Kineosporia sp. NBRC 101731: one gene and its partner. The protein of the gene in region 2 interacts with the protein of the main gene of each other region in a pairwise test. Links are inferred from orthologs where the notes say so. Each region holds a gene or a part of one and is shown on either strand. Other genes may lie near its edges.

The links. The genes of interacting proteins can lie anywhere in the genome.
Region 1: the proteins of rplL (region 2) and dnaE interact in binary tests that used the Escherichia coli proteins (3 or more experiments, as listed by UniProt). The link is inferred for Kineosporia sp. NBRC 101731 from one-to-one orthologs.

The regions. Positions count from the first base shown.
Region 1 is NZ_BSTC01000013.1:60,505-68,898, reverse strand. The notes cover bases 1,888-6,025. They hold dnaE (DNA polymerase III subunit alpha), read right to left. Parts: upstream 5,643-6,025; coding sequence 2,088-5,642; downstream 1,888-2,087. Other genes in these bases: QSK05_RS28420 (hypothetical protein), read right to left, coding at 6,012-6,025; QSK05_RS28430 (DUF6300 family protein), read right to left, coding at 1,888-2,091. Also shown: QSK05_RS28440 (inositol monophosphatase family protein), read right to left, coding at 1-687; QSK05_RS28435 (LysR family transcriptional regulator), read left to right, coding at 784-1,671; more of QSK05_RS28430, read right to left, coding at 1,765-1,887; more of QSK05_RS28420, read right to left, coding at 6,026-6,407; QSK05_RS28415 (serine hydrolase domain-containing protein), read right to left, coding at 6,504-7,673; QSK05_RS28410 (sensor histidine kinase), read left to right, coding at 7,785-8,394. UniProt on the Escherichia coli protein: DNA polymerase III is a complex, multichain enzyme responsible for most of the replicative synthesis in bacteria. This DNA polymerase also exhibits 3' to 5' exonuclease activity. The alpha chain is the DNA polymerase catalytic subunit.
Region 2 is NZ_BSTC01000001.1:1,161,532-1,169,251, reverse strand. Bases 1-2,719 are described here. They hold rplL (50S ribosomal protein L7/L12), read right to left. Parts: upstream 1,691-2,719; coding sequence 1,310-1,690; downstream 1-1,309. Other genes in these bases: QSK05_RS05125 (response regulator), read right to left, coding at 2,613-2,719; rplJ (50S ribosomal protein L10), read right to left, coding at 1,805-2,371; rpoB (DNA-directed RNA polymerase subunit beta), read right to left, coding at 1-747. Outside these bases: more of QSK05_RS05125, read right to left, coding at 2,720-3,035; QSK05_RS05120 (ATP-binding protein), read right to left, coding at 3,032-4,705; QSK05_RS05115 (PP2C family protein-serine/threonine phosphatase), read right to left, coding at 4,719-5,915; rplA (50S ribosomal protein L1), read right to left, coding at 6,179-6,889; rplK (50S ribosomal protein L11), read right to left, coding at 6,978-7,415; transcription termination/antitermination protein NusG, read right to left, coding at 7,451-7,720. UniProt on the Escherichia coli protein: The binding site for several of the GTPase factors involved in protein synthesis (IF-2, EF-Tu, EF-G and RF3). Is thus essential for accurate translation.

The DNA of each region.
Region 1 (8,394 bases), on a different replicon or contig from region 2:
GTGGGTGACCACGCCACCGGCCTCCTGGACGATGAGCACGGGGCCGATGTGCGAGCGGACGTTGTCGAACTGCCAGTGCAGGTCCATGCGCCCGGCCGCGACCTGCGGCAGCTGGTGGGTGACGGGGACGGACATCCGCACGTAGAGCGCCGCCTGCAACATGGCGGTGATCCCGGCACCGACCCGCCGGGCGTGCGCCGGCTCGCGGGAGGGCTTGGCCTGGCCGGTCCCGGCCAGAGCCATGGTCAGATCGGTCTTGGCCGAGACCGCCAGGGGCCGGCCGTTGAGCCGGGCTCCCCCACCCGCGACGGCGGTGAACAGCTCGTCGGCCAGCGGCGCGTAGAGCACGGCCAGTTCGGGACGGCCGTCACGCACCAGGCTCACGCCGACATTCCAGTCGATCATGCCGTGCACCGTGTTGACGTTGCCGCCGACCGGGTCGACCACCCACCAGTCACCGGCGGACATCGGGCCGGTGCCGTGCTCGTCCTGGTCCCACTGCGAGCCGGGCAGTGCCGCCAGCAGGGCGGGGCGCAACTGATCGGTCACGAGATCTTCGTTGCGGCGGATCGCGGCCATCAGCTCCTCGCCGGTCGAGGGCCGCGACTGCGGCGAATACTGCTCCAGCAGGCGGATTCCGGCGGCCCGAACGGCTTCGCTGACGGTGGTGAGAAGTTCTGCAGACATTTTATTAACTCCGTTTGAACGACTGAAGGTGCCTTCAGCCTCTACGGAACCTGGGATTAAGTCCAGTGCACTCTTGACAACCGATAGTTTACTTTCATGCAACTGGATCTGAACCTGCTCACGGCGCTGGACGCCCTGCTGGAAGAGGGCAGCGTGACCGGCGCCGCGGATCGGCTGCGCCTGTCCACGCCGGCTGTCAGCCGCACGCTGGGGCGCATCCGGCGGCTCACGGGCGACGACATCCTGGTGCGGACGGGGCGGACCATGACCCCCACGCCGTACGCCCTGGCCATCCGCGAGCCGGTGAGTGATCTGGTGCGGCAGGCCCAAGCCCTGCTGACACCCCTGCGCGAGCTCGACCTGGCCACCCTGGAGCGGACTTTCACCCTGCGCTGCCACGATGCGCTCGTCACCTCGCTGGCGCCGGAGCTGCTGCGGCAGGTCGGCGATCAGGCTCCGGGCGTACAGCTGCGCTTCCTGGCCGAAACCGCCACGGACACGGACGATCTACGGCACGGCAAGGTCGATCTGGAGCTCGGCGGGAGTGCACCGCAGCTGCCGGAGTTCCGGTCCGAGACGATCCGGCACGACCCGCTCGTGGCCGTGATGCGGCCAGGGCATCCCCACGCCGAGAGCCTGGATCTGGACAGCTACGCCGAGCAGACCCACGTGCTGGTCTCCCGCCGCGGCCGCCTCAGCGATCCGATCGACGAGCTCCTGGCCGCTCACGGTCTGCGCCGACGGGTGCTCGCCGCCGTGGCCACCACCGCGGCCGCCGCCCTGGTGGTCAGCCGCAGCGACAGCCTGATGACCGCCCCGTCCCTCACCTGCCGGCCCCTGATCGAGGCGTTCGGGCTGGTCACCGCCCCTCTCCCCCTCGCCGTGCCCGACGCGTCCATCATTGCTGTCTGGCATCAGCGCTACGAGACGGATGCCGCCCATGCGTGGCTGAGGGGGAAAGTGCGGGAAGCCCTCAGCGCCTGAGAACGCTCAGGCCTCTCCCCGCCACCGGCATCAGCGGCCGGGCGTGGACCTCAACCCGGGTGCTGCCGTCGTGCCTCCTCGGACGGTGCGACGTCAGCACCCGTCCCCACGGTGGGACCCGCCCGGTGACGACCGTTTGGCCTGCGCCGTGACCAGCCATCTGGCGATGAGGGCCGATCCCTGGTCGACGTTCTCCAGGTTGATCTGGCCGTGCACCGCGAAATAGGTGATGAGCGGACCGGCGTCGGGATGGTCGATGTCGCAGGTCTCGCAGAGCACCGCGACCCCCGACCCGGTGATCGTGTCCGGTACGACGGCGGACATGATCCCGGGCCGGGAACAGTCGGGGCAGTCGACGGTTTCGGCCGTCGTCTCGACCGTGACGGGGACCCCGCCGGGACCCGGGCCCGGTCGGGTCACAGGGTGACCGCGGTGGAACCCAGGAGTGCCTTCAGCTCCCCCATCAGGGCCCCGCTAATAGCCACCGAGTAGTTGGGTAGTTCCATCACGGTCTCGCGCCGGTTGTGCGAACGCAGACACAGGTGGACGGGGGTGTCACCGGGGTGGTTGGTGAGGATCTGGCGCATCTTCTCGGTCAGGTCGGGGACGACCCGGTGGGTCGGGATCGAGAGGATGATCGGCGCGGTTCCCCCCGAGACGGTGGAGACGTCGAGGATCTTCATCTCCCTCCCCATCATGGAGAAGGCACCTTCCCGGTCCTGGATGATGCCGGTGACCGACACCACCAGGTCTTCGGTGACCTCGGGGGCGATGGCCATCCAGGACTGACCGAAGAACGACACCTCGATGGCGGCGTCCTTGTCTTCGACCATCAGCTTGGCCCAGGGGTTTCCGCTCTTGGCCGAGACCCGGCGCTCGACCATGGTGACGAGACCGGAGAGCGTGACGTTGCCCTGCGGCGGGCCGTCCAGGTTGAGCAGCTCGGCAATCGACAGATCGCGCTCACGGGCCAGGATGCGCTCGGTGCCGTCGAGCGGGTGGCTGGAGACGTACAGGCCCAGCATGTCGCGCTCGATGGCGAGCAGTTCCTTGCGGCCCCACTCGCTCTCGTCGATGTCGAGCTGCAGGCCGAAGGTCTCGTCGGGGCCGGTGTCGAGCGTGCCGAACAGGTCGTCCTGACCGATGCCGGCGGCCCGCTTGACCCCCATGACCGCGTCCACCGCTGCTTCCGCGACCTTGACCAGACCCTTGCGGGTGTGGCCGAGAGAGTCGAAAGCGCCTCCCCGGATGAGGGAGTCGATCGCGCGCTTGTTACAGGCGGGCAGGTCGATCTTGTCGAGGAAGTCGGAGAACGAGGTGAAGGCGCCCTTCTCCGTACGGGCCGCGACGATGGCCTCGATGACGTTGTCGCCGACGTTGCGGATGGCCCGCAGGCCGAAGCGCACGTTCTCGCCGACGGCGGTGAAGTCGGAGACCGATTCGTTGATGTCGGGCTGCAGGACCTTGATGCCGATCGACCGGGCGTCGGCCAGGTAGATGGCGGCCTTGTCCTTGCTGTCGTCGACCGAGGTCAGCAGGGCCGCGGCGTATTCAGCCGGGTAGTTGGCCTTGAGGTAGGCGGTCCAGTAGGCGACGAGCCCGTAGCCGGCGGTGTGCGACTTGTTGAAGGCGTAACCGGCGAACGGGAGCATGACGTCCCACAGCGCCTTGATCGCCTCGTCGCGGTAACCGTTGGCCTTCATCCCGGTCTCGAAGGTGACGAACTCCTTCTCCAGGATCTCCTTCTTCTTCTTACCCATGGCCCGGCGCAGCAGGTCGGCCTGGCCCAGGGTGTAACCGGCCACGGCCCGGGCGGTCGCCATGATCTGCTCTTGGTAGACCAGCAGGTGGAACGTGTTACCCAGGATCGGTTCCAGGACCTCTTCGAGGTCGGGGTGGATCGGGACGACCTCCTGCTTACCGGTTTTCCGCAGCGCGTAGTTGGTGTGCGCGTTGGCGGCCATCGGGCCGGGCCGGTACAGGGCGAGCACGGCCGCGATGTCTTCGAACCGGGTCGGCTCCATCAGTTTCAGCAGCGAGCGCATCGGCCCACCGTCGAGCTGGAACACGCCGAGGGTCTCGCCCCGGGCCAGGAGCTTGTACGTCTTCTCGTCGTCGAGGGGCATCGTCAGGGTGTCGAGCTTCACCCCGGTGTTGGTCTCGATGATCTTGATGGCGTGGTCGATGATGCCGAGGTTGCGCAGACCGAGGAAGTCCATCTTCATCAGGCCCATTTCCTCGCACTGAGGATAGGAGAAGCCTGTGAGCAGGGTTCCGTCAGAGGTGCGCTTGTGCATCGGCACCAGGTCGAGCAGCGGTGCCGAGGAAAGGATGACGGCCGCGGCGTGGACGCCGGTGCCGCGGATCAGGCCCTCGATGCCCAGGCCGGTGTTGTAGATCCGCTTGACCTCGGGGTCGGTCTCGATCAGCGTCCGGATCTCGCCGCCCTCGGCGTACCGGGGGTGGTTCTTGTCGAACAGGTCGGCGAGCGGGACGCCCTTGCCCATCACGTCCGGCGGCATGGCCTTGGTGATGCGGTCACCCATGGAGAACGGGTAACCGAGGATGCGGTTCGCGTCCTTGACCGCGGCCTTGGCCTTGATGGTGCCGAAAGTGTTGACCTGGGAGGTGTAGTCGGCACCGTACTTCTCGGTGACGTACTTGACCATCTTGTCGCGCTGACGGTCGTCGAAGTCGAGGTCGACATCGGGAGGGCTGATGCGGTCGGGGTTGAGGAACCGCTCGAACAGCAGGTCGTGCTCCAGCGGGTCCAGCTCGGTGATGCGCGTGGCGTAGGCCACGATCGAGCCGGTGGCCGAACCACGGCCCGGCCCGACGGGGACCCCGGTGTCGCGGGCCTGCCGGCAGATGTCGGACACGATGAGGAAGTAGCTGGAGAACCCCATCGGACCGATGACCTTCATCTCGGTCTCGTACCGCTCGATGACGTTCTGCGGGATCGGGTCGCCGTAGCGCTTCTTGAGCCCGATCTCGACCTGCTGGCGCAGGTACGACTCCTGGGTCTCACCCGCCGGCACGTCGAACTGCGGCATCCGGTCGACGTAGGTGAAGACCTCTTCGTACGACTCGACCATCTCGGCCACGAGCAGCGTGTTGTCGCAGGCCTGCGGCAGCTCCCGGAAGAGCGAGCGCATCTCGTCGGAGGTCTTCAGGTAGTAGCCGGCGCCGTTGAACTTGAACCGGTTGGGGTCGTCCTTGTTCTTACCCACACCGATACACAGCAGGCTGTCGTGCGCGTCCGCCTCGGACTCCAGCACGTAGTGCGAGTCGTTGGTGGCCAGCAGCGGGATGTCCAGGTGCTTGGCCAGCTTGAGCAGGTCGGCGCGGACCTCGTGCTCGATGTCGATGCCGTGGTCCATCAGCTCGAGGAAGTAGTTCTCCTTGCCGAGCATGTCCTGGTAGGCCGCGGCGACCTTGACCGCCTCGTCCCACTGCCCCAGCCGCAGGCGGGTCTGCACGGCCCCGGACGGGCAGCCGGTGGTGCCGATGATGCCCTCGGCGTGCTGGGCGATCAGCTCCATGTCCATGCGGGGCTTACCGAAGAAGCCCTCGTAGCTGGCGATCGACGACAGCCGGAACAGGTTGCGCAGGCCCTGGGGGTTCTTCGCCCACATCGTCATGTGGGTGTACTGACCGCCACCCGAGACGTCTTTGCCGCCCTCGCCGCCGTCTGCGGTCGCTCCGCGCTGGCCGCCCTTGCCCCAGAAGACCTTGCGCTTGTGGTGACGCGACTCCGGGGCGACGTAGGCCTCGATGCCGATGATCGGCTTGACCGGGCCCTTCTTCGCCGTCTGGAAGAACTCGTAGGCGCCGAACATGTTGCCGTGGTCACTCATAGCGATCGCGGGCGCACCCTGCCGCTCGGCCTCGGCGAACAATTTCTTGTTCTTGGCCGCCCCGTCCAGCATGGAGTACTCGGTGTGCACATGCAGATGGACGAAGTCGCTCACGGTGAGTAAGGCTCCTGCGCTCGATCGGGGGTTCAACGGGGGCAAGTTTAGGCGCTCCGTACCGGCCCTCGAAGCAGATCCCCGGCAAGTCGCCCCGATCCGGTGACTCATCCCGATTTGCCCGGGCCACCCGCCTGCGGACGATTCATCAAACGAGGGTCCACGACCTTCACCGGCTCGTCGATCCACATCAGTTCGTCATCGGGGGTATACCCCTACGCGAGCGCCTCCGCGGTCGATCGCCATGCCTGCAGGGTGAGCAGCAACCGGTCGAACCGTGACACCGCGGCGCAAGCGCGAGCCGGACGGGCTGGCACCCTGCCGATCCCGTTCCGGTCACCAGGTCCTGCCTCGGCGACCGGGACGGTGTCAGTGGCATTCGTCGAAGGTCAGGGCGAAGGACGAGCGGGACGGTCCGGTACAGACCTGCGTCTCGACCTCTCCTGAACCGAAACGGTCTTTCGTGCTGTCGGTCTCCACCTGGATCTCGCCGGACCCGAGGTTCCGGAACACCTGCGTGATCGGGTCGCCCTCGACGGTGGGATAGGTGACCTCCAGGGTGGCCGGATCGCCCGCGGTCACGGCGCCGAGGAAGCAGTCGGCGCCCTGGTCGCTGATCCGCGCGCTCTGATCCAGCACCTCCGTGCCGCAGTCGGTCATCGCGGAGGTCTCGGCCGCGGCCGTCACGACCTCGACCGTCTCCGGCTCACCGCATCCGCCGAGGGCGACGAGCAGCCCGATCCCCACAACCGTCCAGCGCCACATGCGTCCTCCATCGGTGAGCCCCGGACTTCTTCTACACCCTTTGGACGCAGGCCGGGGCATCTGGTTCCGGGCGATTTCCGGGCGATTTCCGGGCGATCAGGTCCGGCCGCACAGGGCATGGGCGATGAGGGTGTCTGCGGCCCGCTGCTGCCGGACCGGATCCGTGGGCGTACCGCCCAGAGCGGTGTTCATACTGACCACGGCGCTGCGCCGGCCGTCGGGGGTCACCCCGGTCACCGTGATGAAACCGGCGTCGCCCCCGTCGTGGCCCCAGTACACACCTCCGCAGGCCAGGGGGCGGCTGATCAGGCCCAGCCCGTAACGGGCACCGGGCATGAAGGCGTCGATCTCGGGCGTGACCGGAACCGTCCGCTGCATGGCCTCGTGTTGAGGACGAGGCAGGAGACGGCCGTCGAGTACGGCCTGGAAGAAGATGGTCAGGTCGCGTGTGGAGCCGACCACCGCGTCCGGATCGCTCGGTACCTGCTCGGTCACGTCCACCACGGCGCCGTTCCCGAAGACCTGGTGGGCACGAGCGTGCGGGGCGGGTAGCAACGGCGAGATCCCCGGCCAGCTGAGGGTCTTCAGGCCCAGCGGTTGGGCGATGCGCTCGCGGGTCAGTCGTTCCAGCGGACGCTTCCCGGCCTTCTCCACGACGGCTCCCAGCACCAGGAATCCGGTGTTGGAGTAGGCCCATCCGGTACCGGGGGCGAAGTCCGGCCGGTGCCGCAGCGCCCGGGCGATCAGTTCGTCGCGGGTGTGCACGTCGTAGCGCTGTTCGAGGTACCCCTGGGGAGTCTCGTAACCGGGCTGGTCGTCGTGCAGACCGCTGGTGTTCTGCAGCAGGTGCCGAACCGTGATCCTCCGGCCCTCCTCACCCGGGACGGTGTCCGGAAGCCATGTCCCCACCGGATCGTCCAGACCGAGCCGCCCCTCGCCGACCAGTTGCAGAGCCACCACCGCCACCATGGCCTTACGGACGCTGGCGATCCGGAACCGGCCCTGCACCGGCACGGGTGCGCCGGTGAGCCGATCGGCCCGGCCGCTGGTCACGATCCGGGAACCGGCACGGTCCCGGACCTCGGCCTGCACGCCGATCACGCCCAGGGCCCGGATGCCATCGGCATCCCTCTGCAACTGAGTCTGCGGCTGAGTCTGCTGCGGAGAAGGGCCGGCCGCGGCCAGTCTGCTCGCAAGTGCGGTGAACGCCAGTGCCACGACCAGCGCAACCAGACCTCGACGTCCTCTGTTCTGCAGTGATTTCATGTTCTGCACCGTAGTTTTCCGGATCCGGCCCGAGCAGTACCCCGGCCTGTAGGGGGCGGGCTACAGCTGGCTGTAGTGCTGCGACCGGGATCGTGGGCCCACACTGGGCAGGTGCTGGGGGACGACATACGGCGCGGGTGCGTCGAGACCGTACGGGGCTGGGTGTACCTGCAGACGAAGCTGGTGGAGGGCCCGGCCGGTGCTCTCACGCTCCCCCTGCTCCGGCATCACGGTTTCTCCCGGAAACTGGCGGCCCGGCAGCAGACCAGGGCACGTCGGTTACTGCGATCCCCGGACGGGCCGATGACGCTCCCGCGCCGGTCGCGGGTCCTGGCCTGGGTCCTGGTCCAGGCCACCGCGGGCACCGCGACCGGGCTGGCGGCCCTGCTCGTGGTCGGTAATGCGCTGGTGGCGGTGGTGGCCACCGGATTCTGGTGGGCTCTCCCGGCCTCGGACCCACCGCGCTTGTTCGTCGAGACTCCGGTGCGGAGCTGGTCGGTCGCCCTGGTGCTGGGCCCGCTCCAGTTCGTGCTGCTCGCCGCCGTTGCGACAGCTGCGTTCGGGCCGGTGGGACGGATCTACGCCCGCTGCTGCCTGAAGATCCTGACGCCCTCGGCCACCGAGCAACTGACCCGGCGGGTGGCGGTACTGACCGAGACCCGGGCCGACGTGCTCGACGCGCACGTGAGTGAGTTGCGCCGGATCGAGCGGGATCTGCACG
Region 2 (7,720 bases):
GTCCTTCTCCAGCGTCTGGCGGATCGAGTCGACCTCGCCGAACTCCTCGAGGATCTGCGCCTCGGACCAGCCCAGCGCCTTCAGCAGCACCGTGACCGACTGCTTGCGCTTACGGTCGATGCGGACACCGATCATGTCGCGCTTGTCGATCTCGAACTCCAGCCACGCACCGCGCGACGGGATCACCTTGACGGTGTAGATGTCCTTGTCCGAGGCCTTGTCGATCGAGCGCTCGAAGTAGACACCGGGCGAACGCACGAGCTGCGAGACGACGACTCGCTCGGTGCCGTTGATCACGAACGTGCCGCGCTCGGTCATGAGCGGGAAATCGCCCATGAACACGGTCTGGCTCTTGATCTCGCCGGTGGTGGTGTTCATGAACTCGGCCGTCACGAACAACGGGGCCGAGTACGTCATGTCCCGCTCCTTGCACTCGTCGATCGAGTACTTGGGCGGTTCGAAGCGGTGGTCACGGAACGACAGACTCATCGATCCGGAGAAGTCCTCGATCGGGGAGATCTCTTCGAAGATCTCCTCAAGACCAGAGGTGATGGGCACATCCTGGCGGCCACCGTCGACGGCGGCCTGCACCCGTGCCTGCCACTTGTTGTTGCCGAGCAGCCAGTCGAATGCGTCGGTCTGCAATGCCAGGAGGTTGGGAACCTCAAGCGGTTCATGGATCTTGGCGAAAGAGATACGGCCGGACGGGCTAGTCGAGCCATTGAACGCGGTGCGCGAGGCAGCCAAGAGGGGTCCTTCCACGGGCCTGCGGGCGTAACGTGCGCGCGCTCTGGATTCTCCCGCGAATCGACGCTTGGAGGGCAGAGGTCAGCGCAAAGGCTCACCCTACCGGAAAATGGCCAGGACTGTCTAACCGGCATTTCAGCCGGTGCTGGCAACTCAGCACGTCGCCGTTCAGAGCCTGGCGCAGACGATGGGCGTAGCCCGGCTCACCTGCATCTTCACGCTCTACGGCGGTGCTTGCAGAAAGAGCATGACAAGCGCTCAGACCAGCGTCAACCCCACGCGCCGCGACATTCCGGTGACCGGTGTGCCGACTTTGCGTCGACTTCCGGTCACACTCGCGGACCACGAACGGTGCAGAGCCACATCATCCGGAGGAACGAGCCTGCTACCTGGCCGTTCGGCCGATCGGGTGACAGGGCGGACCCAGAGCTTCGAGGAGTACGGGACGACGACCGGTGCGCGACGACCGGTGCAATGTGAATCATCCCAAAGCAGCGGTTCCCCGCACCGCCGGGCGGTACGGGGAACCGTGGAGCATGCCCGGCGGTGCGCCGGGCGGAGATCACTTCAGGGTGACGGTGGCGCCGGCGCCCTCGAGGGCAGCCTTGGCCTTCTCCGCAGCGTCCTTGGCGACCTTCTCGAGGACGGCCTTCGGGGCGCCGTCGACCAGGTCCTTGGCTTCCTTCAGACCCAGGCTCGTGAGGCCACGGACCTCCTTGATGACCTGGATCTTCTTGTCACCGGCGGCCTCGAGGATGACGTCGAACTCGTCCTGCTCCACAGCGGCCTCGGCCGGAGCGGCGCCACCGGCGGCGGCCACGGCAACCGGGGCGGCGGCGGTGACGTCGAAGGTCTCCTCGAACGCCTTCACGAACTCGGAGAGCTCGATCAGGGTCAGTTCCTTGAAGGCGTCGAGCAGTTCGTCGGTGCTGAGCTTCGCCATGGTGGCTATCCCTTTCGGTACTGCGTTGCGAGACATGCTCCGCAACGAGGTCTGGAGAAGTGGATCTGCTGCGCAGGATCCAGATGAATCAGGTGGTGCGGGACTGACCTGAGGTCAGGCCTCCACGGTCTCGGCCGCGGTCTCGCTCTCGGCAGCTGCGGGAGCGCCTTCGGCCTGCTTCGCCCGGAGGGCGTCGACAGTCCGGACCGTCTTGGAGAGCGGGGCGTTGAAGAGGACGGCGGCCTTGGTGAGGGACGCCTTCATCGCGCCGGCCATCTTGGCCAGCAGCACCTCGCGGGACTCCAGGTCGGCGAGCTTGCGCACCTCGTCGGCGGTCAGCGGGTTGCCGTCAAGGAAACCGCCCTTGACGACCAGCGCCGGGTTCGCCTTCGAGAAGTCACGCAGGCTCTTGGCCACCTCGACCGCGTCACCGGTGACGAACGCAACCGCGCTCGGACCGGCCAGCTCGCCGTCGAACGCCGTGACGCCGGCGTTCTGCGCAGCCAGCTTCGTCAGCGTGTTCTTGGTGACCGTGTAGGTCGCGTGCTCCGCGATGCTCTTACGCAGCTGCGTGAGCTGGGAGACGGTCAGTCCTCGGTACTCGGTCAGGACCGCGGCGTTGGAACCGCGGAACTTCTCGGTGAGTTCTGCGATCGTCGCAGCCTTGTCTGCCCGTGCCATGGGACTCCTTCACTTCTGTTGCCGGTGCGGTCACGGCCCCAGACGTGCGAAACGCCCCGCGCAGATGCACGGGGCGTTGGAAGTCTTCCACCCATCAGGGGCGGAGCAATCAAAGCCAATCCGGACACCTACGCAGGTCGCCCACGCAATGGCGGGACCTTAGGCCGAACTCGGTAGAGGACGGCGACCGGCGATCTTTGGCTACGTCAAGAGTACGGGTGAAGAGCGCCCAGAACAAAATTCAGCGCCGGGGCAGCCGGACGATGCTCACGAAGAAGTCGTCGATGTGACGCACCACCTTCACGAACTGCTCGAAGTCCACCGGCTTGGTCACGTAGGCGTTGGCGTGCAGGTCGTAGCTGTGCAGCACGTCTTCCTCAGCCTCCGAGGTGGTCAGCACCACCACCGGGATCTGCCGCAGCTGCGGGTCGTCCTTGACCTGGGCCAGCACCTCGCGGCCGTGCACCTTGGGCAGATTCAGGTCGAGCAGGATCAGGTCGGGTGTCGGCGCGTCGGTGTACTCGCCGCGCTTGTAGAGGAAGTCCAGGGCCTGCGCCCCGTCCCCCACCACGTTCAGCCGGCTGGCGAGACCGGTGCCCTCCAGGGCCTCCCGCGTCATCAGGACATCGCCCGGGTCGTCCTCGACCAGCAGGATCGCTATCACCGCATCACCTTCACCGTGGGCTCGGACTCCAGCACCTTCAGGTCGGAGTTGACCGGCAGGGTCCAGCGGATGGTGGTACCCGGACCGTCCTGGCCGGGCTCCCAGACACCGTCCCGGGGCTCCGGTACCGCGTCGGCGGCCGGGGGCTCGACCCAGATCTTCCCGCCGTGGTACTCGATGATCTTCTTGCACATGGCCAGCCCGATGCCGGTGCCCCCGTAGGCCTCCTTGGCGTGCAGGCGCTGGAAGATCAGGAAGACCCGGTCGGCGTACTCCTGCTCGATGCCGATGCCGTTGTCGGTGCAGGTGAACTCCCAGAAATCGCCGTCCCGGCGGGTGGTGATCCGGATCCGGGGAGCCGCGCCGGCCCGGAACTTGATCGCGTTGCCGATCAGGTTCTGCAGCACCTGGGTCAGGAGCGGCGCCTCACCGTGCACCACCGGCAGATCGTCGGCGGTGACCTCGGCCGCCGACTCCTCCTTGGCCGTCTCCAGGTTCAGCAGTGCGTTCGCCAGGCACTCGGACAGGTCCACGTCTGCGGAGGGCGTGCTGAGCCGGCCCACCCGGGAGAACTCCAGCAGGTCGTTGATCAGCTGCTGCATGCGCTTGGCCCCGTCCACCGCGAAGTGGATGTACTGGTCGGCCCGGTCGTCGAGCTGCCCGCCATACCGCCGCTGCAGCATCTGGCAGAAGCTCGCCACCTTGCGCAGCGGCTCCTGCAGGTCGTGCGAGGCGACGTAGGCGAACTGCTCGAGCTCCCGGTTCGACCGCTGCAGCTCCTGCGTCTGCTCCTCGAGGATCGTCCGGGCCTGCAGCGTCTCGCGCCGGGCCTGTTCGGCCTTCTCGACCTCGCTGATCAGCCGGTGGCGCATCATCTCGACATCGGCACCCAGCTGCACGAACTCCGGAGGGCCGATGCCGATGACCTGATGGCTCAGCTCACCGTTGGCCACGATCCGGGCCTCACCGGCCAGGAACGCCACCGGCCGGCTCACCCAGCGCCGCATCAGGATCCACAGCACCACGCCGGCGACCAGGCAGATGATCGCGCTGAGCACGCCGATGGCGAAGCCCAGGTTGGTCACCTCGCCCAGATGGTCGGCGGCCTTCTCCCGCTCCGGGCGCAGGATATTGATGGCCTCGGTGTAGCGGGCCCGGAAGACGTCGAAGAGCTGACGCCCTTCGGTGAAGTCGGCCTCGGTGAGGTCCGCGCCGTCCTCGAGCGACTGGATCGTCGGGGCGGCCCACTCGTAGTACCAGACCTGGGCGGCCTTCTCGGCCTCCTGCATCTTCGGCACCACGCTGGTGTCGGGCAGCACCGTGTCCAGGTTGCCGGAGACCGGATGGTCCCAGGGCTGGCCCGAGTCGTTCAGCGGGTCCAGCGCGGACTTGTCGTGGGTCAGCGCGTAACCGCGGATCGCGGTCTCCGAGTCGAGCATCGCGATGAAGTAGTTCTGCGACGAACGCAGCCCGTCGTAATAGTCCCGGACCACCTCACGCTGCACCTGCCGGGTCTCCAGCAGGGTCACCACAGCCGCGGTGACCACCCCGGTGAGTAGCGCCACCACCACGACCAGGGCGGCGGCGATGCGGCCGTGGACACCCCAGACCCGGGGCTGCCGGATCCGCTCCCACAGGGTGTCGCCGGCCACGGACTGCGTCTGTGTCACTGAAAGTCTCTCGTCACTGGAATTCTCGGGGCCACTGCACGGCGATCACCGCGACATCGTCGGGTAGCTCTCCCCCGTGCGCACCCTGCACCCGATCGAGCAGGTCGTCCACCACGTCGGCACCGTCGTCACTGATCACGCGGCTGGACCGGGCCAGGTCGAGCAGACCGGGCACACCCAGTTCGTGCGGCATACCGTGGCCGCGAGAGCCCTCGACCAGACCGTCGGTGTAGAAGAGCAGCCGCCACCGGGTGGGCAGGGTGATCTTGCGGCCCCGCCAGGCACCGGGCGGGAGCAGGCCGAGCGCCAGGCTGGCCGGGTCACCCGGCAGCGGCGTGGGCACCGGGTCGAGCAGGACCGGCGGCAGGTGGGCGGCGAGCCACAGGTGCGCGGTGAGCCGGTCGGCGTCGATCACGCAGAGCGTGGCCTGCACGAAGATCTCGTCCGAGCGCCGCTCACGGATCAGCACGTCTTCCAGCACCGGCAGCAGACGGTTCGGGTCCACCCCGGCCATCACCAGGGCCCGCCAGGCGACCCGCAGGCTGACCCCGAGCGCGGCCTCTTCCGGTCCGTGCCCGGCGACGCCGCCGATCAGCACGAAGACCCGGCCGTCGGGAGCCTCGACCACGTCGTAGAAGTCGGCTCCGAGCAGGTCACCGGCCTGTGGGCGGTAGCGGGCGGTGACGCCGAGGGCGGGGTCGCGGGTCTGGGTGAGCGGCAGCAGGCCACGTTCCAGACGGGCGTACTCCCCGGCCCGCACCTCGCTGGCGTAGAGCTGACGGGACTGCTCCTCGGCCCGGCGGCGCTCCATCGCATAACGGATCGCCCGGCTCAGCAGCTCACCGTCGACCTGGCCCTTGACCAGGTAGTCCTGAGCGCCGGCGGCGACCGCGGCGGCCCCCGAGCGCTCGTCGTCCAGGCCGGTGAAACAGATGACCGCGACGTCGGAGGCCTCGTCGAGCAAGGCGTGCACGACGTCGAGGCCCTGCCCGTCGGGCAGGCCGAGGTCGAGCAGGACGCAGCCGAAGCGGTTGCGACGCAGGAGGTCGCGGGCCTGCTTGAGACTGCGGGCGCGAACGATCTCGAAGTCGCTGCCGGCAAGGTCCAGGAGATCCTCGACGATCAGCGCGTCACCGTCGTCGTCCTCGACGAGCAGCAGCCTGCTCTCCGAGCGTGCCGCCGGTTCTTCCAGTCGTTCAGTTTCGTACACCGGGCCTCCGCCCCACACTTTTTGTGCACAGCAAACGGCGCTGGGGCCCGGCTGCTGGACCCTCACCACATACGGGGTACCCCGTTTGGCGCCGCGCCCATTAACCCTACCTTGCGGATCAGTAGAAATTGCCCCTGCCAGACGGCGATGATGCGCTTTAGTGATCATGAGAACGGCCCCGCTCGCACAGTGCGAACGGGGCCGTTCATCAGGTGGTCGCCCCGGGCGTCAGGCGCCCGGGTTCGTGCCGGTGCGGAACAGGCTCAGGCCTGGTCTTCGACCAGCACACGCACCTGGGTCGGGTCGACCGGGATGCCCGGGCCCATGGTGGTGGTCATGGTCGCCTTCTTCAAGTAGCGACCCTTCGCGGCGGACGGCTTGAGGCGCATGACCTCGTCGATCGCGGCCGCGTAGTTCTGCACCAGCTGGGTCTCGGTGAACGAGGTCTTCCCGATGATGAAGTGCAGGTTGGCGTGCTTGTCGGTGCGGAACTCGATCTTTCCGCCCTTGATCTCCTCGACCGCCTTGGCGACATCCATCGTCACCGTGCCGGTCTTCGGGTTCGGCATCAGGCCACGCGGGCCCAGCACCTTACCCAGACGCCCGACCTTGCCCATCAGGTCGGGAGTGGCGACGACGGCGTCGAAGTCGAGGAAGCCGCCCTGGATCTTCGTGATCAGGTCGTCGGAGCCGACGATGTCGGCGCCCGCGGCCTCGGCCTGCGCGGCACGGTCACCGGTGGCGAAGACCAGCACCCGGACGGTCTTGCCGGTGCCGTTCGGCAGGTTCACGGTGCCGCGGACCATCTGGTCGGCCTTACGCGGGTCGACACCCAGGCGGAATGCGACCTCGACGGTGGCGTCGTACTTGGTGTTCGACGTCTCCTTGGCCAGCTTGACCGCGTCAAGCGGGGAGTACAGCTCGGAGCTGTCGATCTTCTCCGCCGCTGCGCGGTAGGACTTGCTGCGCTTCATGGTTCTCCTCCTGGAGAGGTTGTGGTCGACGGGCCGCGCTGGGCCCTGCCACGCGGTGCTGTGAAAAAAGTTCAGTACGGGGAGGGACTCAGCCCTGGACCGTGATGCCCATCGAGCGGGCGGTGCCGGCGATGATCCGGGACGCGTTGTCCAGATCGGCGGCGTTCAGATCCTCGAGCTTGGTCTGGGCGATCTCCCGGATCTGGGCGGCGGTGAGCGTGCCGACCTTGGTCTTGTGGGGCTCGCCGGAGCCCTTGGGAACGCCCGCAGCCTTCTTGATCAGCTCGGAGGCCGGCGGGGTCTTGGTGATGAAGGTGAAGGAACGGTCTTCGTAGACCGTGATCTCCACCGGCACCACGCTGCCGCGCTGGCCTTCGGTCTTGGCGTTGTACGCCTTGCAGAACTCCATGATGTTCACGCCGTGCTGACCGAGCGCAGGGCCGATCGGCGGGGCGGGAGTGGCCTGGCCAGCATTGATCTGCAGCTTGATCAGAGCTGAGACCTTGGCCTTCTTCTTGGGGGGCATGACGCTGTTCCTTTTTTCCGGGTGTTTAGGTGCGATCAGATCTTGGAGACGTCGGCGAACGACAGTTCGACCGGAGTCTCCCGACCGAAGATCGAGACCAGCACCTTGAGCTTCTGGGCGTCGGCGTTGATCTCGGAGATGGTGGCCGGCAGGGTCTCGAACGGCCCTTCCATCACGGTGACGGTCTCGCCGACCTCGAAGTCGACGACCTTCACCTCAGACTTGCCGGAGCTCTTGCTGGTGCCCGCGTTCTCCGTCGGCTCCAGGGCCGGGGCGAGCATCGAGAACACCTCGTTCAGGCTCAA